2 linked regions of the Bradyrhizobium diazoefficiens genome follow. The protein of the gene in region 1 interacts with the protein of each later gene in a pairwise test. Links are inferred from orthologs where the notes say so. Each region holds a gene or a part of one and is shown on either strand. Other genes may lie near its edges.

Region 1 (3,206 bases):
GGGGCCGGCGGAACTCGCCAAAGTCGAGACCCTGCTGGCCGCGCTCGATCAGGCCATGCGCGATCAGGGCATGCACGATCAGGACATTCGCGATCAGGACATGGCGGCTCGCTCCCGTGCACCTGCAAATGGCCGTGCCATCCTGAAGCAGACCCTGGCGGGAGCCTTGATCAGTCTTGCCGGGGGGCGTATCCACATCGCGCCTGCGCCGGCCCGACGGTCCCCAGGAAGACGTGAAGGGGCTTGAAGGGCGGATGAGGGCGCATCATGACACCGGCCGTTTCGACGGCCCGCCGTCAGGACACCTTAACCAGGCAGGAAAAACCCCGGCCAGGGCGCCATTATTTCAGCGGGAATCGATCTAAGATGGGCTAAATAGTCCCATCTCGTTCCCTTGGCAGCGACCGGGGCGGCACCTAAATTGTATGCGTCTAACCGAGAGGATTCCTTGGGGATTTTCTCTAGTTGCCCAAGGATGAGGCCGCGATCCGCGCGACCACGAAGGAAGATCGATGAACGCCAATCTGCGCAATTTCGCCCTCTGGGTCATCATTGTTTTGCTGCTGTTGGCGTTGTTCACGCTCTTCCAGAATCCGGGCCAGCGGGCTTCCTCGCAGGATATCGCTTTCTCGCAGCTCTTGAGCGAAGTTGACCAGGGCCGAGTCCGCGACGTCGTGATCCAGGGGCCTGATATCCACGGCACCTTCACCAACGGCTCCAGCTTCCAGACCTATGCGCCGAACGACCCGACGCTGGTGAAGCGCCTGTACGACAGCAAGGTGCAGATCACCGCGAAGCCGCCCGGCGACAACGTGCCGTGGTTCGTGTCGCTGCTGGTCTCCTGGCTGCCCTTCATCGCGCTGATCGGCGTCTGGATCTTCCTGTCGCGGCAGATGCAAGGCGGCGCCGGCAAGGCGATGGGCTTTGGCAAGTCGCGCGCGAAGATGCTGACCGAGGCCCATGGCCGCGTCACCTTCGAGGACGTCGCCGGCGTGGACGAGGCCAAGCAGGACCTGCAGGAGATCGTCGAATTCCTGCGCGACCCCGGCAAATTCCAGCGCCTCGGCGGCCGCATTCCGCGCGGCGTGCTGCTGGTCGGCCCTCCCGGCACCGGTAAGACCCTGATCGCGCGTGCGGTCGCGGGCGAAGCCAACGTGCCGTTCTTCACCATCTCCGGTTCGGACTTCGTCGAGATGTTCGTCGGCGTCGGCGCCAGCCGCGTCCGCGACATGTTCGAGCAGGCCAAGAAGAACGCGCCCTGCATCATCTTCATCGACGAAATCGATGCCGTCGGTCGTCACCGTGGCGCCGGCCTCGGCGGCGGCAATGACGAGCGCGAGCAGACGCTGAACCAGCTGCTGGTCGAGATGGACGGCTTCGAGGCGAACGAGGGCGTGATCCTGATCGCCGCGACCAACCGTCCCGACGTGCTCGATCCCGCGCTGCTGCGTCCGGGCCGCTTCGACCGCCAGGTCGTGGTGCCGAACCCCGACGTCGTCGGCCGCGAGCAGATCCTCAAGGTTCACGTCCGCAAGGTGCCCTTGGCGCCGGATATCAACCTCAAGACCATCGCGCGCGGCACCCCGGGCTTCTCCGGCGCCGACCTGATGAACCTCGTCAACGAAGCCGCATTGACCGCTGCGCGCCGCAACAAGCGCATGGTGACCCAGGCCGAGTTCGAGGAAGCCAAGGACAAGGTGATGATGGGCGCCGAGCGCAAGTCGCTCGTCATGACCGAGGAAGAGAAGCTCTTGACGGCCTATCACGAGGGCGGCCACGCCATCGTCGGCCTCAACGTGCCCGCGACCGATCCGATCCACAAGGCGACCATCATCCCGCGCGGCCGTGCGCTTGGCATGGTCATGCAGCTCCCCGAGCGCGACAAGCTGTCGATGTCTCTGGAGCAGATGACCTCGCGCCTCGCCATCATGATGGGCGGCCGCGTCGCCGAAGAGCTGATCTTCGGCCGCGAGAAGGTGACCTCTGGTGCGGCCTCCGACATCGAGCAGGCGACCCGCCTTGCCCGCATGATGGTGACGCGCTGGGGCCTGTCGGAAGAACTCGGCACCGTCTCCTACGGCGAGAACCAGGACGAGGTCTTCCTCGGCATGTCGGTCTCGCGGACGCAGAACGCCTCCGAGGCGACCGTCCAGAAGATCGACTCCGAGATCCGCCGTCTGGTCGAGGAAGGCTACAAGGAAGCGACCCGCATTCTCACCGAGAAGCACGGTGACCTCGAAGCGCTGGCCAAGGGCCTGCTCGAGTTCGAAACGCTCTCCGGTGACGAGATCGTCGATCTGCTCAAGGGCAAGAAGCCGAACCGCGAGTCCGTGCTCGAGCCGGCCACGCCGCGCGCCTCGGCCGTGCCCCCGGCCGGCAAGTCGCGCCCGCGGCCCGATCCGGATCCCGGCCTGGAGCCGCAGCCGCAGGCGTAACGTCCGCGTCTCATGGCCGGCACTTCCGGCAAACCGATTGTGCAAAAGCTCGGCATCAAGCCGGGCTTTTGTATTTTCGTGGATGGTCTTGCGGCGCCCTATCGCGATGTCGTCGGCGAACTTCCTGACGGTGTGATCATTGCCAAGACCGCCAAGCCGCCGCTCGACATGGTGCATCTCTTCGCAGCCGAGACCAAAGGCCTCGCTGCAAAACTGCGCAGCTACCGCAAGGCGATCGCGCCCAATGGAATGATCTGGGCATCCTGGCCCAAGAAAGCGTCCGGGGTCGCGACTGATGTCACCGAAGCATTGGTACGCGAGACCGCGCGCGCGGGCGGCCTCGTCGATATCAAGATCTGCGCCGTCGACGACGTCTGGTCCGGCCTGAAGCTCGTGATCCCCGTCAAGGACCGCGCGAAGCCAACGAAATAGCACTGCTCTCGTAGGGTGGGCGAAGGCGCGAAAGCGCCGTGCCCACCATCTCTCGGCATTCGTGACGAAAGTGGTGGGCACGCTGTCGCTTTGCCCACCCTACGATATCTCACTTCGCCGCAGCCCCCGCTGCTTCACCACGCCCCATCATCCCGCACATGGACCACCGCGACCTTGTCGGCATAGACCCGCTTCCAGCCCTTGATGTGATCCAGGATCTGGGCCGCAGGCGAATCCGGCGTCAGCAGCGTTGCGTCGATCCTGTTGTCGTCGAGCATGCGCAGCAGGCCGGAGACGTCGCGGCCGTCTTCGGCGGCAAAATAGTCCATCAGGAATTTT
Region 2 (3,118 bases), 530 kb from region 1 along the record:
TGGAACGCGCCGTCGATCGCGTTCTACAAATCGCTCGGCGCCGTGATGCTGGACGATTGGACGCTGTGTCGTGTCAGCGGTCCTGCACTGACGCGGCTTGCGGGGTCCTGATGGAGATCGTCTTCGTCGTCGCGATTGCGGAGAACGGCGTCATCGGTGCCGGCAACGCGATCCCGTGGCGATTGAAATCCGACATGGCGCGCTTCAAGGCGCTCACCATCGGCAAACCCGTGATCATGGGCCGCAAGACCTTTGAATCCCTGCCCGGGCGCCGGCCGCTGCGGGGCCGCACCAACATCGTGATCACGCGCGATGCGGACTACCGCGCCGCCGGCGCTGTCGTCACGACATCGGCCACGGACGCGGGCGCGGTTGCGCTTGGTGATGCCCTGCGGCGTTCGGTCGCCGAGATCGCGGTGATCGGCGGCGCCGAGATCTACCGGCAATGGCTCGATCGCGCTGACCGCCTCGAGATCACGGAAGTGCATGCGCGGCCCGACGGCGACACGCATTTTAGGATCGACAGGGCGCAGTGGGACGAAACGAGCCGCGTCCGCCATCCGGCCGGACCGGACGACAGCGCCGACTTCTCCTATGTGACATATCGTCGGCGGCCGTCCTATTAACTGCATTCGCCAATGTTTACATTGACTTTTCCGCCCCCGAGCATAGCTCGTGGGTCGGTCAGGCTTGCGTTGTAAGGGCCCTTTCGGTCCCCTATAAAGCCGGACCGGACAATGCGGGCCGGCTTAAGTTCTAGTCCCGGTCTGCCGAGGAGAGCGTCGAATGCCGTGGAAGAATCAGGGCGGTGGCCCGTGGGGCTCGGGTCCGAAGGGACCATGGGGCTCAGGCCCGCAACCCGTCGGGCCGAGGCCGCCGGATCTGGAGGACCTTCTGCGGCGCGGCCAGGACCGGCTGCAGCAGATCATGCCCGGTGGCTATTTCTCCGGCATAGGCATCACGCTGATCCTGCTGATCATCATCGCACTCTGGCTGTTGTCGGGCTTCTTCCGCGTGCAGTCTGAAGAGCAGGGAGTCGTGCTGCGCTTCGGCAAGCATGTGCGCACCGTGGATCCGGGCCTGAACTATCATCTGCCCTATCCGATCGAGACCGTGCTGCTGCCGAAGGCTCTGCGCGTGTCCACCATTTCCATCGGCATGACCCTGATCGACGATCCGGCCCGCCGCGGCCGCTCGATCCGTGACGTGCCGGAAGAGAGCCTGATGCTGACCGGCGACGAGAACATCGTCGATGTCGACTTCACCGTGCTGTGGCGCATCAAGCCCAACGGCGTCGGCAACTTCCTGTTCAACATCCAAAACCCCGAGGGCACCGTGAAGGCGGTCGCCGAAAGCGCGATGCGCGAGGTGATCGGCCGCTCTGACATCCAGCCGATCCTGACCGGGGCGCGGACGCAGACCGAAACCACCGTGCAGGATTTGATGCAGAAGACGCTCGATGGCTACGGCGCCGGCATCCAGATCACCCAGGTGCAGATGCAGAAGGTCGATCCGCCGGCGCAGGTGATCGATGCGTTCCGCGACGTGCAGGCGGCGCGCGCCAACCTCGAGCAGTTGCAGAACGAAGCGCAGACCTATGCCAACAAGATCGTGCCGGAAGCGCGCGGCAACGCGGCGCGGATCCTGCAGGCCGCCGAAGGCTACAAGGAGCAGGCGGTCGCCGAGGCCAAGGGCCAGAGCTCGCGCTTCCTGAAGGTGTATGAGGAATACAAGAAGGCGCCCGACGTGACGCGTGAACGGATCTATCTGGAGACCATGGAGCGCGTGCTCGGCGGATCGGACAAGCTGATCTACGACGGAAGCTCCTCGGGCCAGGGCGTCGTGCCCTATCTGCCGCTGAATGAATTGTCGGCCAAGAGGCCGACGACGACAGGCCAGCAGCCGAGCGGAGGCACAAGATGAGGTCTCCGGTTACAGGCATCGTTGCGCTGCTTGCGGCGCTTCTGGTCGTGATTGTCGGCTACATGTCGTTGTTCACGGTGCAGCAGACCGAGCAGACCATCGTGCTGCAATTCGGCAAGCCGGTGGACGTCGTCACCGATCCCGGGCTGCACTTCAAGGCGCCCTGGAACTCCGTGATCAACATCGACAAGCGGATCCTCGATCTCGAGAACCCGTCGCAGGAGGTCATTGCCTCCGACCAGAAGCGGCTCGTGGTCGACGCCTTTGCGCGCTACCGCATCAAGGACGCGCTACGCTTCTACCAGAGCGTCGGCTCGATCCAGGCCGCGAACCTCCAGCTCACCTCGCTGTTGAACGCGGCGTTGCGCCGCGTGCTCGGTGAGGTCAACTTCATCGCCGTAGTGCGTGATGAGCGCGAGAGGCTGATGGGGCGCATCCGCGAGCAGCTCGACCACGAGGCCGGCGGTTACGGTATCGAGGTCGTCGACGTCCGCATTCGCCGTGCCGACCTGCCGGAGCAGAACAGCCAGGCGGTGTACGACCGGATGAAGTCCGAGCGTCAGCGGGAAGCGGCCGAATTCCGTGCACAGGGCGGCCAGAAGGCGCAGGAGATCCGCTCCAAGGCCGACCGTGATGTGACGGTGATTATTGCCGAAGCCAACTCGCAGGCCGAGCAGACGCGCGGCGTGGGTGACGCCGAGCGCAACCGTCTCTTTGCCGAAGCCTATGGCAAGGATGCTGACTTCTTCGCGTTCTACCGGTCGATGACGGCCTACGAGACCGGGCTGAAGAAGGACGACACCCGCTTCCTGCTGCGGCCGGACTCGGATTTCTTCCGGTATTTTGGTAACCCGTCCGGCAAGACGGCGACCGAGACGCCGGCGAAACCGTAAGCTAGACAAGGACGGCAGGTTTGGCCGCCCTTCGTCCAGACAAGAACAGCACCACGGGAGGTTCCAATCCGATGAGGTCCATTGCGTTCGCCGACTTCCTCATCGGCTTAGGCATTCTGTTCGTGCTGGAAGGCTTGATGTTCGCGGCCAGTCCAAACTGGATGCGCAAGGCCATGAAGAGCGCCATTGCCACGCCGGACAATATCCTGCGGGCGGTCGGGATCGGCTCGGCCGTCGCCGGCCTGATCCTGATCTGGGTGATGCGACGCCCGATCTAGCTGTCGCGCCAACGCCAAAGTGAA

What was found.
Region 2: the proteins of ftsH (region 1) and hflK interact in binary tests that used the Escherichia coli proteins (3 or more experiments, as listed by UniProt). The link is inferred for Bradyrhizobium diazoefficiens from one-to-one orthologs.

Annotation. Positions count from the first base shown.
Region 1 is NZ_CP067102.1:6,847,343-6,850,548, reverse strand. What follows is about bases 85-2,973. They hold ftsH (ATP-dependent zinc metalloprotease FtsH), read left to right. Parts: upstream 85-512; coding sequence 513-2,435; downstream 2,436-2,973. Other genes in these bases: JJC00_RS31860 (DUF3052 family protein), read left to right, coding at 2,448-2,867; tilS (tRNA lysidine(34) synthetase TilS), read left to right, coding at 85-247. Also shown: more of tilS, read left to right, coding at 1-84; JJC00_RS31855 (hypothetical protein), read right to left, coding at 3,002-3,206. UniProt on the Escherichia coli protein: Acts as a processive, ATP-dependent zinc metallopeptidase for both cytoplasmic and membrane proteins. Plays a role in the quality control of integral membrane proteins.
Region 2 is NZ_CP067102.1:6,312,532-6,315,649, reverse strand. Bases 54-2,854 are described here. They hold hflK (FtsH protease activity modulator HflK), read left to right. Parts: upstream 54-786; coding sequence 787-1,923; downstream 1,924-2,854. Other genes in these bases: hflC (protease modulator HflC), read left to right, coding at 1,920-2,816; JJC00_RS29350 (dihydrofolate reductase), read left to right, coding at 111-626; JJC00_RS29355 (GNAT family N-acetyltransferase), read left to right, coding at 54-111. Also shown: more of JJC00_RS29355, read left to right, coding at 1-53; JJC00_RS29335 (DUF2065 domain-containing protein), read left to right, coding at 2,888-3,094.